DNA from 3 places in the Metapseudomonas otitidis genome. Region 1 is predicted to be linked to each of the others. Evidence: predicted binding sites of a transcription regulator. Region 1 holds the regulator's gene; each other region holds the start of a gene.
The links. Region 1 encodes FliA, which starts transcription of late flagellar genes. Its sites were predicted from a motif close to CTAAAGTTTNNNNNNNNNNNGCCGNTAA; they were not measured.

Region 2: a site for FliA is predicted at 1,982-2,009, ahead of PotMrB4_RS07020 (flagellar protein MotY). Genes of this name have one in related genera too.
Region 3: a site for FliA is predicted at 3,604-3,631, ahead of PotMrB4_RS16995 (methyl-accepting chemotaxis protein). Genes of this name have one in related genera too.

What each region holds. Positions count from the first base shown of each region.
Region 1 is NZ_AP022642.1:3,946,777-3,952,664, forward strand. It holds gene PotMrB4_RS18105 (chemotaxis protein CheA) at 1-1,055, opposite strand, end outside; gene PotMrB4_RS18110 (protein phosphatase CheZ) at 1,068-1,853, opposite strand; gene PotMrB4_RS18115 (chemotaxis response regulator CheY) at 1,873-2,247, opposite strand; gene fliA (RNA polymerase sigma factor FliA) at 2,330-3,076, opposite strand; gene fleN (flagellar synthesis regulator FleN) at 3,073-3,906, opposite strand; gene flhF (flagellar biosynthesis protein FlhF) at 3,982-5,328, opposite strand; gene flhA (flagellar biosynthesis protein FlhA) at 5,344-5,888, opposite strand, start outside.
Region 2 is NZ_AP022642.1:1,496,276-1,502,163, forward strand. It holds gene PotMrB4_RS07005 (efflux RND transporter permease subunit) at 1-67, shown strand, start outside; gene rnt (ribonuclease T) at 173-841, opposite strand; gene pyrC (dihydroorotase) at 838-1,884, opposite strand; gene PotMrB4_RS07020 (flagellar protein MotY) at 2,046-3,035, shown strand; gene PotMrB4_RS07025 (argininosuccinate synthase) at 3,154-4,371, shown strand; gene gloA (lactoylglutathione lyase) at 4,463-4,855, shown strand; gene PotMrB4_RS07035 (DUF4197 domain-containing protein) at 4,902-5,579, opposite strand; gene PotMrB4_RS07040 (YbaY family lipoprotein) at 5,610-5,888, opposite strand, start outside.
Region 3 is NZ_AP022642.1:3,712,683-3,718,570, forward strand. It holds gene rlmM (23S rRNA (cytidine(2498)-2'-O)-methyltransferase RlmM) at 1-550, opposite strand, end outside; gene acnA (aconitate hydratase AcnA) at 800-3,496, shown strand; gene PotMrB4_RS16995 (methyl-accepting chemotaxis protein) at 3,659-5,224, shown strand; gene PotMrB4_RS17000 (efflux RND transporter periplasmic adaptor subunit) at 5,464-5,888, shown strand, end outside.

The sequences.
Region 1 (5,888 bases):
GCAGCAGGCTTCGCCGGCTCGGTCGCTTTCGCGGCGGGTGTGGCCGCAGGCTTGGCGGGTGCCGCAGCGGGCTTCGCAGGTGCCGCCGGCTTGGCCGGGGCTGACGAGGCAGGAGCCTCCGCGACGAACTTGCCCTTGCCATGGAGCTGGTCCAGCAGGGCTTCGAACTCGTCATCGGTGATGTTGTCGCCGCCCGGCGCAGCCGGTGCTGCGGTATCGGGCGCAGACGCGACAGCAGCCGGTGCGGTGTCATCCACAGCAGGGGCGACGAACTTGCCCTTGCCGTGAAGCTGGTCAAGCAGGGCTTCAAACTCATCATCGGTGATGTCATCGCCGCCCGGCGAGGCAGAAGGGGCAGCAACCGGCTCGGGCGCCTTGGGCGCACTGGCAGCTGGCGCCGCATCGCCGACGAACTTGCCCTTGCCATGGAGCTGGTCCAGCAGCGCTTCGAACTCGTCATCGGTAATTTCATCCGACGCGGCCGCTTCGTTGCCGGCTGCGGGTTCGGCAGCGGAACCAGAAGGCTCGTCCAGCGCCGTCAGCAGTTGCTCGAACTCGCTGTCGGTGATGTCGCCCGATGCCGGCGCGGCAGGCTCTTCGGCCTCCGGCTCGGGCTCGGGCTCAGGTTCAAAAGCCTCAGCAACAGGCTCAGGCTCGGACGCACCCGCAGGCTCTGCCAGGCGCGACAATGCGGCCAGCAGCTCGGGCGTGGCGGGCGTCGGCTCGGAGCGCTCGCGTACCTGGCTGAACATCTCGTTGACGGTATCCAGTGCCTGAAGCACCACGTCCATCAGCTCGGCATCGACTCGACGCGCACCCTTGCGGAGGATGTCGAACACGTTTTCGGCGATGTGGCAGCATTCCACAAGGGCGTTTAGCTGGAGGAAACCAGCTCCGCCCTTGACCGTGTGGAAACCCCGGAAAATGGCATTGAGCAGATCCATATCGTCCGGACGGCTCTCCAGCTCAACGAGCTGCTCGGACAATTGCTCCAGTATTTCGCCGGCCTCTACCAGGAAGTCCTGGAGGATTTCTTCATCGGCGTCGAAGCTCATTAGGCGGCTCCCCTAGAAACCAAGGCTGGATAACAGATCATCGACGTCGACCTGATCGGCCACGACGTCATCACGCTTATCGGCATTGATCTGCGGACCTTCACCCCTAGATGGATCTTTTAGTTTTTCTTTCTCGACAACCATCGCTTCGCGGTCATGTTGAATGCCTGCGAAACGGTCTACATCACTGGCCATCAGCACCAGTTTCACCAGGTTGTGCTCAACTTCGGTCACCAACTGGGTGACGCGTTTGATCACTTGCCCGGTCAGGTCCTGATAGTCCTGTGCCAGCAGGATGTCGTTCATATGGGAGGATAGCTGCTCGGTGTCGCGCTGGCTGCGCGCCAGGAACGATTCGATGCGCTTGGCCAACTCCCGGAACGCATCCGCGCCGATCTCGCGCCGCATGAAGCGCCCCCACTCCTCGGAAAGGCTCTGGGCTTCATCGCCCAGGCCATTGAGCAGCGGTGCGCTCTCCTCCACCAGATCCATGGTGCGGTTGGCTGCCTTCTCCGTCATGTGCACGACGTAGGAGAGACGATCCGTCGCATCGGCGATCTGGGACATTTCCTTGGCGTGGGGCAAATGCGGATCGATCTGGAAGTTGACGATCGCATTGTGCAACTCGCGGGTGAGCTTGCCGACTTCCTGATAGAGGCCGCGGTCGCGAACCTTGTTCAGTTCGTGGATCAGTTGCACCGCATCGCCGAAGTTGCCCTTTTCAAGGGTTTCCACCAGCTCGCGTGCATGATTTTTCAGGGTCGACTCGAGGTCTCCCGACTGGGAATCTTTATCCATGGCGTCCTCGCGACTGGCATCAGCCGTTGACCCGCTCGAAGATCTTTTCAATCTTCTCTTTGAGCACCTGGGCCGTGAACGGCTTGACCACGTACCCGTTCACGCCGGCCTGGGCGGCTTCGATGATCTGATCGCGCTTGGCTTCAGCAGTCACCATCAGCACCGGCAGGTGCTTCAGGCGCTCGTCAGCGCGCACGGCTCGCAGCAGGTCGATGCCAGTCATGCCGGGCATGTTCCAGTCGGTGACCAGGAAATCGAAATTGCCGCTGTGCAGCATCGGCAAGGCGGTTGTGCCGTCGTCGGCCTCTGCGGTGTTGGTGAAGCCCAAATCACGCAGGAGGTTCTTGATGATGCGTCTCATCGTAGAGAAATCGTCCACGATGAGGATTTTCATGTTCTTGTCCAAATCGACCTCCGTACAGTCCTGAACGCCCCCGGGTCACGGGGGCGTCGTTCAATCGAAAAACCGGTGTGCTTCAGGCACGCCACTCACCCAGCCGGGCCCGCAGACGTGCGGCGCACTGGCTGTGCAACTGGCTGACTCGGGATTCACTGACTCCCAGCACTTCACCGATTTCCTTCAAATTCAGCTCTTCGTCGTAATACAGCGCCAGCACCAGGCGCTCTCGTTCCGGCAGATTGGCGATGGCATCGGCCAGCGCCGCCTGGAAGCGCTCGTCTTCCAGGTCATTCGAAGGTTCGAGATGGGTGACTCCGGTATCTTCGTGCGCCGTGCCATGCTCCCCGCCTTCCAGAAGGTCGTCGAAGCTGAACAGCCGGCTGCCCAAAGTGTCGCTCAGGATGCCGTAGTAATCTTCGAGACTCAATCCAAGTTCGGCCGCAACCTCCTGATCTTTAGCGTCACGTCCAGTTCTTGCCTCGACTTTGCGGATGGCGTCGCTGACCATCCGGGTATTGCGGTGGACCGAGCGCGGTGCCCAGTCGCCCTTGCGGACCTCGTCGAGCATCGCCCCGCGGATGCGGATGCCGGCGTAGGTCTCGAAACTCGCACCCTTGCTGGAGTCGTACTTCTTCGATGCTTCCAGCAGGCCGATCATCCCCGCCTGCATGAGGTCTTCAACCTGCACGTTCGCCGGCAAGCGTGCCAGCAGGTGGTAGGCGATCCGCTTGACCAGGGGCGCGTAGCGCTCGATCAGCTGGTGCTGGGAATCCCCGGCCTGAGCCTTGTTGTACATGCGAAGTCCACTTGCGGGTGGTGTCATACGGTCGAATCCGCGATGGGTTGCTGCACCAGTCGCTCGACGAAGAACTCAAGGTGGCCGCGGGGGTTGGCCGGTAACGGCCAGCTGTCGACCTTCTGAGCAATCGCCTTGAACGCCAGGGCACATTTCGAACGCGGGAACGCTTCGTAGACCGCTCGCTGCTTCTGCACCGCCTTGCGCACGGACTCGTCGTAGGGGACGGCGCCGACGTACTGCAAGGCCACATCGAGGAAGCGATCGGTCACCTTGGTCAGCTTAGCAAAGAGGTTGCGACCTTCCTGCGGGCTGTGGGCCATATTGGCCAGGACCCGGAAACGGCTCATGCCGAAGTCGCGGTTGAGCAGCTTGATCAGCGCATAGGCGTCGGTAATGGACGTAGGCTCGTCGCAGACGACCACGATCACTTCCTGCGCAGCACGGACGAAGCTGACCACCGCATCGCCGATGCCGGCGGCGGTGTCGATCACCAGCACGTCCAGGTTGTCGCTGATCTCGCTGAACGCCTGGATCAGGCCGGCATGCTGCATCGGCGAGAGCTGGACCATGCTCTGCGTGCCGGAAGCGGCTGGCACGATGCGGACGCCGCCCGGCCCTTGCAGCAGCACGTCACGCAGGTCGCACTCGCCTGCGATCACGTCCGCCAGGGTCCGCTTGGGCGTCAGCCCGAGCAGCACGTCGACGTTGGCCAGGCCGAGGTCGGCGTCCAGCAGCATCACGCGGCGCCCCAGGTCGGCCAGCGCCAGCGAGAGGTTCACGGATACGTTGGTCTTGCCGACACCGCCCTTGCCACCGGTTACAGCAATCACCTGTACGGGATGCAAACTACCCATTTATCACACACCTTGTTCACGTCGACTGGGCCACTTGGCGCATTCACGCCACCCATCCCGGGCGGCTCTGGGTTTCTATCCAACCTGGCGAGTGGGCGCCTGGTACAGACCTGCGAACAGGTCGGCCATGGCTTCCTCGCTGGGGTCCTCCGGTGCCTGAAGGCTCACCGCACGGCTCACCAGTTGGTGACTGCGCGGAACCTGGAGATCATCCGGAATCCGAGGCCCATCAGCGAGATAGGCTACCGGCAGATGCTGGCCGATAGCCAGTCCCAACACTTCGCCCAGGCTCGCGGCTTCATCGAGCTTGGTCAGGATGCAGCCCGAAAGGCCACACCGCTTGTAACTATGGTAGGCCGCTTTCAGCACCTGGCTTTGACTGGTTGCAGCCAAAACGAGGAAATTGCGCGCTTTCACGCTGCGACTGGCCAGTGTCTCGAGCTGCATTTTAAGCGCCGGATCGTTCGCCGGCAGCCCCGCCGTATCAATCAGCACCACACGCTTGCGTGCGAGGGGGGCGAGAGCCTGGGTCAGCGACTGGCCCGGATCGACGTGAGTGACAGACACACCGAGGATGCGGCCCAGGGTCTTCAGCTGTTCCTGGGCACCGATCCGGTAGCTGTCCATGCTCACCAGGGCGATCTGCTGGGCGCCGTACTTAAGCACGTAGCGGGCGGCCAGCTTGGCCAGGGTGGTGGTCTTGCCCATGCCGGCGGGACCGACCAGGGCGATCACGCCCCCCTCTTCCAGAGGCTCCTCGGCAGGGGTACGGATGGCGTGGGCCAGGTGGGCCAGCACCATGCGCCAGGCCTGGCGCGGATCCTTGACGCTGCTCACGCGCTCCAGTAGCACACGGGACAGCTCCACCGGCAGCCCCATCCGCTGCAGGCGACGCCACAGATTGGCCTGCTGCGGGCGACGATTCTGCATCTGGCTCCAGGCGATGGAACCAAGCTGGACTTCGATCAGCTCGCGCAGCCCATTGAGCTCGAAACGCATGGCATCCAGCGCGCGCTGGTCGACCATCGGCGCAGCAGCCGGGGTGACCGGAACGGCCGCGACGGCTGCCGGCGCCACGGCGGGACGGGTCGGGCGCATGGCGGCCTCGAGGGCCTCCGGCGAAGGCTCGGAACGATCCGGAACCAGCTGGCGATTGCGTCCGGCATCCGCGCGAGCGGCGCGATTGGACAGCTCGGCATGGGCCTCGGCGATGCGCGCCTGGGTGCGGCGCAGCTCCGCTTCCAAGGCCGGGTTCGGCTTGCTGGGGGCCGGAGCAGGCATGGGGTAGTCGAGTGCCGCCGTGATCTCGACACCACCGGCCACGCGCCGGGTGCCGATGATGGAAGCATCGGCGCCCAGTTCGTCCCGCACCAGTTTCATGGCCTGGCGCATATCCGCAGCGAAGAAACGTTTGACCTGCATGGCCTGTGACCTCGGTTAGTTCTGCCCCACAGTCGCAACTATGGTGACCTGCTTGTTGTCCGGTATTTCCTGGTAGGCCAGTACGTTCATGGTGGGTACAGCCAACCGGGCGAAGCGCGACATCATGGATCGGATCGGGCCTGCCACCAGGAGGATCGCCGGCTTGCCGAGCATCTCCTGGCGCTGCGCCGCGTCCACCAGGGAACGTTGCAGCTTCTCGGCCATGCCCGGTTCGAGGAGGATGCCGTCCTCCGCGCCCTGACCGGCCTTCTGCATACTGTTCAGCAAAATCTGTTCCAACCTGGGCTCCAGGGTAATCACAGGCAGCTCCGGCTCTAGTCCCACAATGCCTTGGACGATTGCGCGGGAAAGTGCGACGCGAACCGCCGCCACCATCGCGGCGGGATCTTGACTCTTCGGCGCCACGTTCGCGATGGCTTCGGCAATGGTGCGGATATCGCGTACCGGCACCTGTTCCTGCAGCAGGTTCTGCAGCACCTTGAGCAGCGTCGACAGCGACACCAGCCCCGGCACCAGCTCCTCGGCCAGCTTCGGCGAGC
Region 2 (5,888 bases), 2.5 Mb from region 1:
GACCCTGCTGTTCCTGCCGGCGCTCTATGCGGCCTGGTTCAGGGTCAAGCCGGCCGAGCGGGCCTGATCAGGAAACGTGAACGGGGGCTTCGGCCCCCGTTTTGCTGCAGCGCAGAAAGACAAAAAAGGCCGCGCGTACCAGGTACGGGCGGCCTTTTTCGTGGCGGTGGGATCAGTCGTCGATCCAGCCGCCCATTTCCTTCCAGCGGTTGACGATGCCGCAGAACAGCTCGGCGGTCTTCTCGGTGTCGTAGCGTGCCGAGTGTGCCTCGCGGCCATCGAATTCGATGCCGGCGGCCTGGCAGGCCTTGGCCAGCACCGTCTGGCCGTAGGCCAGGCCCGCCAGGGTGGCGGTGTCGAAGCTGGAGAAGGGGTGGAAGGGGTTGCGCTTGATGCCGGTGCGGTTCACGGCGGCATTCAGGAAGCCCAGGTCGAAGCTGCTGTTGTGCCCCACGAGGATGGCGCGCTTGCAGCCGTGTGCCTTGATGGACTTGCGCAGGCCCCGGAAGATCTCGCCCAGGGCATGTTCCTCGGTCACGGCCATGCGCAGCGGGTGGTCCAGCTTGATCCCGGTGAACTCCAGGGCGGCCTGTTCGATGTTGGCGCCCTCGAAGGGCTCGACCCGGAAGAAGTGCGTGTGGTCCGGGTAGAGGAAGCCGCCTTCATCCATCGAGATGGTGGTGGCCGCGATCTCCAGCAGGGCGTCGGTGGCGCAGTTGAAACCACCGGTCTCCACGTCCACCACCACCGGCAGGTAGCCACGGAAGCGTGCCGCCATCGGGTGGCGCGGGCCGGACGGCAGGCTGCCGTCGAGTTCGTCGTCGAAGAATTCCTCGCTCACGCCTGGCCCTCCAGCAGTCGCCAACGCAGGGTTTCGCCCGCGCGCAGGGGCACCACGCTGTTCTCGCCCAGGGGCAGGGTGGCCGGAGCGGTCCAGTCCTCGCGTACCAGGGTGATGGTGTCGGTGTTGCGCGGCAGGCCGTAGAAATCGGGGCCGTGGTGGCTGGCGAAGGCTTCCAGCTTGTCCAGGGCGTTGCGCTGCTCGAAGGCCTCGGCGTACAGCTCGATGGCCGCATACGCGGTGTAGCAGCCGGCGCAGCCGCAAGCGGCTTCCTTGGCGTGCTGGGCGTGGGGCGCGGAGTCGGTGCCGAGGAAGAATTGCGGGCTGCCGCTGGTGGCAGCGTCCAGCAGGGCTTCCTGGTGCACGTTGCGCTTGAGGATGGGCAGGCAATAGAAGTGCGGGCGGATGCCGCCCACCAGCATGTGATTGCGGTTGTACAGCAGGTGGTGGGCGGTGATGGTGGCGCCCACGTTGCTGGAGGCCGAGCGCACGAACTGCACGGCGTCACCGGTGGTGATGTGCTCGAACACCACCTTCAGGGTGGGGAAGCGCTCGACGACACGCACCAGGTGCTCGTCGATGAAGGCCTTCTCGCGGTCGAACACGTCGATCTCGCTGCGGGTTACTTCGCCGTGCACCAGCAGCAGCATGCCGACTTCGGCCATGGCTTCCAGCACCGGGAAGATGGCGTCGATGCGCGTCACCCCGGAATCGGAGTTGGTGGTGGCGCCTGCCGGGTAGAGCTTGGCGGCGTGGACGAAACCGCTGGCCTTGGCGGCGCGGATGTCCTCGGGGCGGGTGCGGTCGGTGAGGTACAGCACCATCAGCGGTTCGAACCCGCTGCCGGCCGGACGGGCGGCGAGGATGCGCTGGCGGTAGGCGTCGGCTTCCTCGGCGTTGCGCACCGGGGGCACCAGGTTGGGCATGATGATGGCGCGGCCGAAGGTGCGCGCGGCATCGGCCACGGTGTGGGCCAGCACGGCGCCATCACGCAGGTGGATGTGCCAGTCGTCGGGACGCAGCAGGGTCAGGCGGTCGGACATGGGGGGATTCCAGGCGGGTGAAACTCGGCGTGCATGCTACCGGAAAAGCCCGGCCGGGGCACGGGCGGCGCGTCAGGCCCGAGGGCGCCGAACGGCGCTTAAGTTTTCCGCCTTCGCACCGATAGCCCTTGTGAACCTGACGTCTTTCCCCGGAGCCAGCCGTGCGCGCTTTTCCCATCGCCCTGCTCAGCCTCATTGCCCTGCCGGCCATGGCCATCACCTTCCAGACCCGCCTGGAGAAGGTGGAGTGGAAGGTGGAAGGGGACAAGTTCGAGTGCCGCCTGTCGCAGCCAATCACCGACTTCGGCAGCGGAGAGTTCGTCCGCCGTGCCGGCGAGCAGGTCACCTTCCGCCTCAAGCCTAACGAGCGCTGGATGGGCGGCGGCCAGGCGACTTTGCTCGCAGCGGCGGCGCCCTGGCAGCCCGGGCGTGGCGATATCAACCTCGGCGCCGTGGCGGTGGGCAACGGCGAAGTGCCGTTCAACAGCAACCAGCTGCAGGGCGGGCGCCTGCTCACCGGCCTGCTGGAAGGGCGCAGCCCGCTGGTGCGCCACCGCACCCAGCAGGGCGGGGACGCCCTGGAGGTGCGCCTGCTGCCGGTGCATTTCAACAAGGCCTACAACGACTACCTGGCCTGCACCGCCAAGCTGCTGCCGGTGAACTTCGACCAGGTGAAGAAGCTGGAGCTGGGATTTCCCGGCGGCGGCGTGGCGCTGGACCCGATGGCCCGCGCCAAGCTGGAGATCGTCCTCGACTACATGAAGGCCGACCCGGCGGTGAACCACATCGAGATCGACGGCCACTCCGACAACGCCGGCAACCGCCTGACCAACCGCGACCTGTCGCGGCGCCGGGCGCTGGCGGTGTTCGACTACTTCAAGGCCAATGGCGTGCCGGAGTCGCAGATGGTGATGCGCTTCCACGGCGAGCGCTATCCGCTGGTGCCCAACACCAACGAGGCCAACCGGGCGAAGAACCGCCGGGTCGCCGTGGCCCTGTCAAAGGAGCCGGAGGCACCCCCGGCGGAAACCCCAGCCGCCGCACCGGCCGCCGAGCCGGCACCGGCGACGGCCCCTGCCGCACCTTCCACGGCGCCTGCCGTGCCCCCGACCGCCAGCCCGGCGCCTGCCAAGCCGGCGTCCGCCTCCTGAGCGGCGCCGGATCGAAAGAATCTGTCGCCTGGTCGTCATTGCCTGTCGCGCCACTGTAATTTGGCCGCCAGGGTCAGTAGAATCCCCGGTTTTCGTACAACCCCGTGGAGTTGATGGCATGGCGGACGTGAAGAAGGTTGTCCTGGCTTATTCCGGTGGCCTGGACACCTCGGTGATCCTGAAGTGGCTGCAAGATACCTATAACTGCGAAGTGGTGACCTTCACCGCCGACCTCGGCCAGGGCGAGGAGGTCGAGCCGGCCCGTGCCAAGGCCCAGGCCATGGGCGTCAAGGAAATCTACATCGATGACCTGCGCGAAGAGTTCGTCCGCGACTTCGTGTTCCCGATGTTCCGCGCCAACACCATCTACGAAGGCGAGTACCTGCTGGGCACTTCCATCGCCCGCCCGCTGATCGCCAAGCGCCTGATCGAGATCGCCAACGAGACCGGCGCCGACGCCATCTCCCACGGTGCCACCGGCAAGGGCAACGACCAGGTCCGCTTCGAGCTGGGCGCCTACGCGCTGAAGCCGGGCGTCAAGGTCATCGCCCCCTGGCGTGAGTGGGACCTGCTGTCCCGCGAGAAGCTGATGGACTACGCCGAGAAGCACGGCATCCCGATTGAGCGCCACGGCAAGAAGAAGTCCCCGTACTCCATGGATGCCAACCTGCTGCACATCTCCTATGAGGGCGGCGTGCTGGAAGACACCTGGACCGAGCACGAAGAGGACATGTGGCGCTGGACCAAGTCCCCGGAAGCCGCGCCGAACACCCCGACCTACATCGAGCTGACCTACCGCGCCGGTGACATCGTCGCCATCGACGGCAAGGACATGACCCCGGCCCAGGTGCTGACCGAGCTGAACCGCATCGGTGGCGAGAACGGCATCGGCCGCCTCGATATCGTCGAGAACCGCTACGTCGGCATGAAGTCCCGCGGCTGCTACGAGACCCCCGGCGGCACCATCATGCTCAAGGCCCACCGCGCCATCGAGTCCATCACCCTGGACCGCGAAGTGGCTCACCTGAAAGACGAGCTGATGCCCAAGTACGCCAGCCTCATCTACACCGGCTACTGGTGGAGCCCCGAGCGCCTGATGCTGCAGCAGATGATCGACGCCTCCCAGGCCAACGTGAACGGTGTGGTACGCCTGAAGCTGTACAAGGGCAACGTCATCGTCGTGGGCCGCAAGTCCGACGACTCGCTGTTCGACGCCAACATCGCCACCTTCGAAGAAGATGGCGGCGCGTACAACCAGGCGGACGCGGCGGGCTTCATCAAGCTCAACGCCCTGCGCATGCGCATCGCCGCCGGCAAGGGCCGCAAGCTGTTCTGATAAGCTGAGCGCCCCGTGCCAAAAGGAACCCCGGCCACGAGCCGGGGTTCTGCTTTTATGAGCCCTGATCGGGCAACAAGAGGAATCCCTGATGAGACTGCTGCATACCATGCTGCGCGTCGGCGATCTGGACAAATCCATCGCCTTCTACACCGAAGTCCTGGGCATGACCCTGCTGCGTCGCAAGGACTACCCGGACGGCCAGTTCACCCTGGCGTTTGTCGGCTACGGCGACGAGGCCCACAACAGCGTGATCGAGCTGACCCACAACTGGGGCGTGGACAAGTACGAACTGGGCACCGGCTACGGCCACATCGCCCTGGAAGTGGCGGACGTCTACAAGGCCTGCGAAGACATCCGCGCCCGTGGCGGCAAGGTCACCCGCGAGCCGGGGCCGATGAAGCACGGCACCAGCATCCTGGCCTTCGTCGAGGACCCGGACGGCTACAAGATCGAGTTGCTGTCGCCTTCGCGCAACGACTGATAAAAAAGCCCGGCAGATGCCGGGCTTTTTCTTAGTGTGGGCGGGCTCAGAGCACGCCGAACACTTTCTTCGCCAGGCTGGTGGCGGCACCGGCCGGGTTCTGGCGGATGCTCGCTTCCTGCTCGGCGATCATCTTGAACAGGCCATCCAGCGCTTCTTCGGTCACGTAGCTCTCGATGTTGGCGCTCTTGGCGTCCACCACGCCGAAGCTCGCGGCCTGGCCGGCGAAGCTGTTGTACTGCTGCGCCAGGCCGACCTGGTCGGTGGCCTTCTTCACGATGGGCAGGAACTTGGCACGCAGCTGCTCGCGGCTGGTCTTGTTCAGGTACTGGGTGGCGGAGTCCTGCGGGCCGGTGAGGATGCCCTTGGCGTCCTGCACGGTCATCTTCTTCACCGCGTCCACCAGCAGGGCCTGGGCCTGCGGCACGGCGGCCTCGGCGGCCTTGTTCATGCTGGTTTCCAGCTGCTCCACCTGGTCGCCCATGCCCATCATCTTCATGGTCTTGGCGGCCTTGCCCAGCTTGCCGGGCAGTTCGATGCGCACCTCGGGGTTGTTGCTGAAGCCGCCCGGCTTGCCGAGCTGCTGCACGGCGACCTTGGCGCCTTGGGTGAGTGCATCTTTCAGGCCGCCGGCGGCGTCCTGCTGGCTGAGGTCGCTGAGGGAGAGGGCGAAGGCGTTGACGGAAAGGGCCAGGCCGGCGACCAGGGCAGTGAGTCGGAACATGAGGGCTTCCTTGGGCTGGTGGAGTTCGGATCAGCGAACCGGGTCGACCCGGATGCGCAGGGGCTGCGGGTCGGTGCCGTCGAGTTTAACCGAGTGGCGTTCGCTGCTGATGAACATCAGCTTGCCGTCGAGCTCGATGCGCGCCGCCACGGCGTACTGGTGGCCGCTCTGCAGGTTGGCCGGGTCGTAGCTGAGCTGGAAGGCCAGGGGCACCTGGCCCTCGATGCGGCCCTGCTGGTGAGCCAGTTCGCGGGCGGGGGCATCCGCCAGCGAGACGTCCACCAGGGTGACCCGCAGGGTTGCATCCGG
Region 3 (5,888 bases), 230 kb from region 1:
TCGAGCGGCTGGGCGCCTCGCGGGGGAACTTCAGGCGCGGGATGCCCATGGGCCAGAGGGCCGAGTTGTCCGGCTCGGCCAGCCCGACGAAGACCTCGCGGCCACTGCGGAACGTCAGCAACAAGCGCGGCAGGCGCGGGTCGTCCCGCAGGCACCCGGCCTTATCCAGCGCCTTGCGCAGCGGGCCCTCGAACTTCTTGCAGAAGTTCGACAGCTCCTTGCCTTCATTGGTGTCCAGCACCTCCAGCCAGAGGCTGCCGCACACCGGGTACGCGCCCAGGTGCTCCAGCAGCACGCTGATGCGATCGGTCTCCGGCAGCGCGAGGAACTCACCCCGGGCCCACTGGCGCGGGAAGATCAACCGGGCGAAACGCTGCCCCAGCATCAGGCGCTCGGCACCGCCGGGCTCCTGGCAGATGAATTCGGCATGGGCGCTGCCGGCCTTGCCCTTGGCATAGCCGGGCACCTCCAGGCGCGCAGCCAGGTCGGTGATCTCGGCGCAGACCTCGCCCTCGAAGCCGGGCCGGCAGTGCAGTAACAGGGTGTTCATGGTGGTGTCTCCTCGGGCGCGCACTATAGAGCCGACGTAGCCGATTTCACACAACCGTCTGCGCAAAAGTCTTAGATCAAAGGAAATTCCTACCGACGGACTGGCGCCCTCGGCGTGTGAACGCTCGACAGGCGGAACCCCAGCCCGGCCAACGCAGTCCAGAACATGGCGAGGCCCGTGCAGCGCGACTAGCTTTGAGGGTCTCCGTCCGTGTACCGGCCCCCGCCGTGTGGGCCAAAGGAGAAGCAGATGCCCTCGTTGGATAGCCTGAACAGCCGCCGCACCCTGGATGTGGACGGCAAGACCTATCACTACTTCAGCCTGCCGGAGGCCGCCAAGAGCCTCGGCAGCATCGACAAGCTGCCCCTGTCCCTGAAAGTGCTGCTGGAGAACCTGCTGCGCTGGGAGGACGGCAAGACCGTCACCCGGGACGACCTCGATGCCCTGGTCGCCTGGCAGAAGGAGCGTCGCTCCGACCGGGAGATCCAGTACCGCCCGGCGCGGGTGCTGATGCAGGACTTCACCGGCGTGCCGGCGGTGGTCGACCTGGCCGCCATGCGCGATGCCGTGGCCAGCGCCGGGGGCGACCCGCAGAAGATCAATCCGCTCTCCCCGGTGGACCTGGTGATCGACCACTCGGTGATGGTGGACCGCTACGCCAGCCCCGAGGCTTTCGCCCGCAACGTGGAGCTGGAGATGGCCCGCAATGGCGAGCGCTATGCCTTTCTGCGCTGGGGCCAGAGCGCCTTCGACAACTTCAGCGTGGTGCCGCCGGGCACCGGCATCTGCCACCAGGTGAACCTGGAATACCTCGGCCGCACCGTCTGGACACGGGAGGAAGACGGTCTGACCTACGCCTTCCCCGACACCCTGGTGGGCACCGACTCCCACACCACCATGATCAACGGCCTCGGCGTGCTCGGCTGGGGCGTCGGCGGCATCGAGGCGGAGGCGGCCATGCTCGGCCAGCCGGTGTCGATGCTGATTCCCGAGGTGGTCGGCTTCAAGCTCAGCGGCAAGCTGCGCGAGGGCATCACCGCCACCGACCTGGTGCTGACGGTCACCCAGATGCTGCGCAAGAAAGGGGTGGTGGGGAAATTCGTCGAATTCTACGGCGACGGCCTGGCGGAACTGCCCCTGGCCGACCGCGCCACCCTGGCCAACATGGCGCCGGAATACGGGGCCACCTGCGGCTTCTTCCCGGTGGACGAGGTGACCCTCGGCTACCTGCGCCTGTCCGGCCGGCCCGAGGCCACCGTCAAGCTGGTGGAGGCCTACTGCAAGGCCCAGGGCCTGTGGCGCAATGCCGGCGACGAGCCGCTGTTCACCGACAGCCTGGCCCTGGACATGGGCACGGTGGAAGCCAGTCTGGCCGGCCCCAAGCGCCCGCAGGACCGCGTCCCGCTGACCCGCGTGGCCAAGACCTTCGATGACCTCCTCGCCCTGCAGCCCGCCCCGGCCGGCACCGGAGGCCAGGCCCAGCGCGGCACGGCCGAGTACCAGCACGAGGGCCGGAGCTACCGCCTGGAGGATGGCGCCGTGGTGATCGCCGCCATCACCTCCTGCACCAACACTTCCAACCCCAGCGTGATGATGGCGGCCGGGCTGCTGGCGAAGAAGGCCGTGGAGAAGGGCCTGGCGCGCAAGCCCTGGGTGAAGAGTTCCCTGGCCCCCGGCTCCAAGGTGGTGACCGAGTACTTCGCCGCCGCCGGGCTGACCCCGTACCTCGACACCCTGGGTTTCGACCTGGTGGGCTACGGCTGCACCACCTGCATCGGCAACTCCGGGCCGTTACTGGAACCCATCGAGCAGGCCATCCAGCAGGGCGACCTGACGGTGGCCTCGGTGCTCTCCGGCAACCGCAACTTCGAAGGCCGCGTGCACCCATTGGTGAAGACCAACTGGCTGGCCTCCCCGCCCCTGGTGGTCGCCTATGCCCTGGCCGGCAGCGTGCGCCTGGACCTCAGCCGCGAGCCCCTGGGCGAGGACCGCAACGGCCAGCCGGTGTACCTCAAGGACATCTGGCCCAGCCAGCAGGAGGTGGCCGAAGCCATCGCCAAGGTGGACACCGCGATGTTCCGCAAGGAATACGCCGAAGTCTTCACCGGCGACGAGACCTGGCAGGCGATCCAGGTGCCGGACGCCGACACATACGCCTGGCAAGCCGACTCCACCTACATCCAGCACCCGCCGTTCTTCGCCGACATCGGCGGCGAACCGCCCCGGGTGACGGACGTGCAGCGCGCCCGCATCCTCGCCTTGCTGGGAGATTCGGTGACCACCGACCACATCTCCCCCGCCGGCAACATCAAGGCCGACAGCCCGGCCGGGCGCTACCTGCGCGAGCACGGCGTGGAGCCGGCCGACTTCAACTCCTACGGCTCGCGCCGGGGCAACCACGAGGTGATGATGCGCGGCACCTTCGCCAACATCCGCATCCGCAACGAAATGCTGGGCGGCGAGGAAGGCGGCAACACCCTCCACGTGCCCAGCGGCGAGAAGCTGGCCATCTACGACGCCGCCATGCGCTACCAGGCCGAAGGCACGCCGCTGGTGATCATCGCCGGCAAGGAATACGGCACCGGCTCCTCCCGCGACTGGGCGGCCAAGGGCACCAACCTGCTGGGGGTCAAGGCGGTGATCGCCGAGAGCTTCGAGCGTATCCACCGCTCCAACCTGGTGGGCATGGGCGTGCTGCCGCTGCAGTTCACCGGCGGCATCGACCGCAAGCGCCTGGGCCTGACCGGGCGCGAGCGGATCGCCGTCCTCGGGCTCAGCGGCGTGGAGCTGCGCCCGCGCATGGACCTGACCCTGGAGATCACCCGCGAGGACGGCTCCCACGAGAATGTCGAGGTGCTCTGCCGCATCGACACCCTCAATGAAGTGGAGTACTTCAAGGCCGGCGGCATCCTCCACTACGTGCTGCGCCAGCTGCTCGCAGCCTGACCTGTAAGCGGCCCGGAGCCCCGCAAGGGCTCTGGGTCGCGGGCTGGCAGGAAACTTTCCCGACGGCGACACGACACAAACTGTTTACACTGCACGGCAAAAAATGGCTCAACTTTGGTTCACCAGAGCCGATACCCGCCTCAAGCCTTGCGGAAGAACAACATGAGAAACAACCAACCGGTTACCCAACGCGAAAGGACCTACCCCGCCGAGCAGCGCCTCATTTCGACCACGGACGGCAAGGGTGTCATCACCTACTGCAACCAGGCCTTCGTCGATATCAGCGGCTATTCCAGGGAGGAGCTGATCCACGCTCCGCACAACCTCGTCCGCCACCCGGACGTACCCCCCGCCGTGTTCGCCCACATGTGGGCCACCCTGAAGAAGGGCCGGCCGTGGATGGGCATCGTCAAGAACCGCTGCAAGAACGGCGACCACTACTGGGTCAACGCCTACGTCACGCCCATCTTCGAGGGCAGCCAGGTCACCGGCTACGAGTCGGTGCGGGTCAAGCCCACCGCCGAGCAGGTGCGCCGGGCCGAAGCGCTCTACGCACGGATCAACGCCGGCAAGTCCGCCATCCCCAGCCAGGACCGCTGGCTGCCGGTGCTGCAGGACTGGCTGCCGTTCATCCTCATCAGCCAGATCGGCTTCTTCATCGGTGCCTGGCTGACCTCCCACTGGGGCTTCCTGCTCGCGGCGCTGCTCTCCGTGCCCCTCGGGCTGATCGGCCTTGCCTGGCAAGGGCGCGGCATCAAGCGCCTGCTGCACCTGGCCGAGCAGACCACCTCCGACCCGCTGATCGCGCGGATGTACACCGACAGCCGGGGCGACCAGGCCCGCCTGGAGATGGCCCTGCTCAGCCAGGAGGCACGCCTCAAGACCTGCCTCACCCGCCTGCAGGACACCGCCGAGCACCTCACCGACCAGGCCCGCCAGGCCGATGCCCTGGCCCACAACAGCTCCGACGGGCTGGAGCGCCAGCGCCAGGAAACCGACCAGGCGGCCACCGCCGTCAACCAGATGGCCGCCACCACCCAGGAAGTTGCCTCCAACGTCCAGCGCACCGCCGACGCCACCCAGGAGGCCAACCGCCTCACCACCCAGGGCAGGCATGTCGCCGCCGAGACCCGCGCCGCCATCGAGCGCCTGTCGCAGTCGGTGATCGAGACCAGCGAGACCGTCGCCCGCCTGGCCCAGGACAGCAACGAGATCGGTGGCGTGGTGGACGTGATCAAGGGCATCGCCGACCAGACCAACCTGCTGGCCCTCAACGCCGCCATCGAGGCTGCCCGTGCCGGCGAGATGGGCCGGGGCTTCGCCGTGGTGGCCGACGAGGTGCGCTCCCTGGCGCAGCGCACCGCCGAGTCCACCGGGCAGATCCACCAGCTCATCGCCCAGTTGCAGAAGACCGCCGAGGAAACCGTGCGCACCATGGAGAACGGTCGTCGCCAGGCCGACGAAGGCGTCGAGCAGGTGCTGCAGGCCGACCAGGCCCTGGTGGGCATCAGCGAAGCCGTGGCCAACATCACCGCCATGACCGACCAGATCGCCGCCGCCACCGAGGAACAGAGCGCCGTGGCCGAAGAGATCAACGTGCGCATCGGCAGCATCGCCCAGCTCGCCGACCAGACCTCCGGCGAAGCCCAGCGCACCGCGCTGCTGAGCGAAGAGCTGGCCCACACCGCCCACGGCCAGTACTCCCTGGTGGACCGCTTCAACCGCTGAACCCCACCCGGTCGAAACGGAGCGCCCCAGGGCGCTCTTTTTCGTTGTGCCGCCCGCTCGCCGCCGCGCCTCCCTGACCCGTTCGACCGGCGCCGTACAGGTCTTTTCGCCGCAGATCCGCACCGGGTCGGGCCGCCGGCCTGAAGATTCCACTTGAACGTTCCCGCTTCGCCCCACTCACAGTTCGTATCCCGCTGCGCTCGCGTGGGCGCGGCAGTCTGACAAGGATGGGGAAACGGATGGCAACCCGAACGCCCACACTCGCGTTCTGCCTGGCGACGCTGGCACTGGCCGGCTGCGGCCAGGACACACCGCAGGAACACCTGCCCCGCGTACTGGTGCGCGAGGCCACCCGCACCGACTACGCCCCGCGCCCCAGCGTGGTGGGCGATATCCAGGCGCGGGTCGAGGCGCAGCAGGCCTTCCGCGTCGGCGGCAAGATCATCGAACGCCATGTCGACGTGGGCGACCGGGTGCAGGCCGGCCAGGTCCTGGCCCGCCTCGACCCGCAGGAGCTGCGCACCCAGGTGGACAACGCCCGCGCCGCCGTCGCGGCCGAGCAGGCGCGGCTGCGCCTGGCCGAGGTCGACTTCAGGCGCCAGGGCCAACTGCTGCCCAAGGGCTACACCAGCCGCAGCGAATACGACCGCGCCCAGGCCGAGCG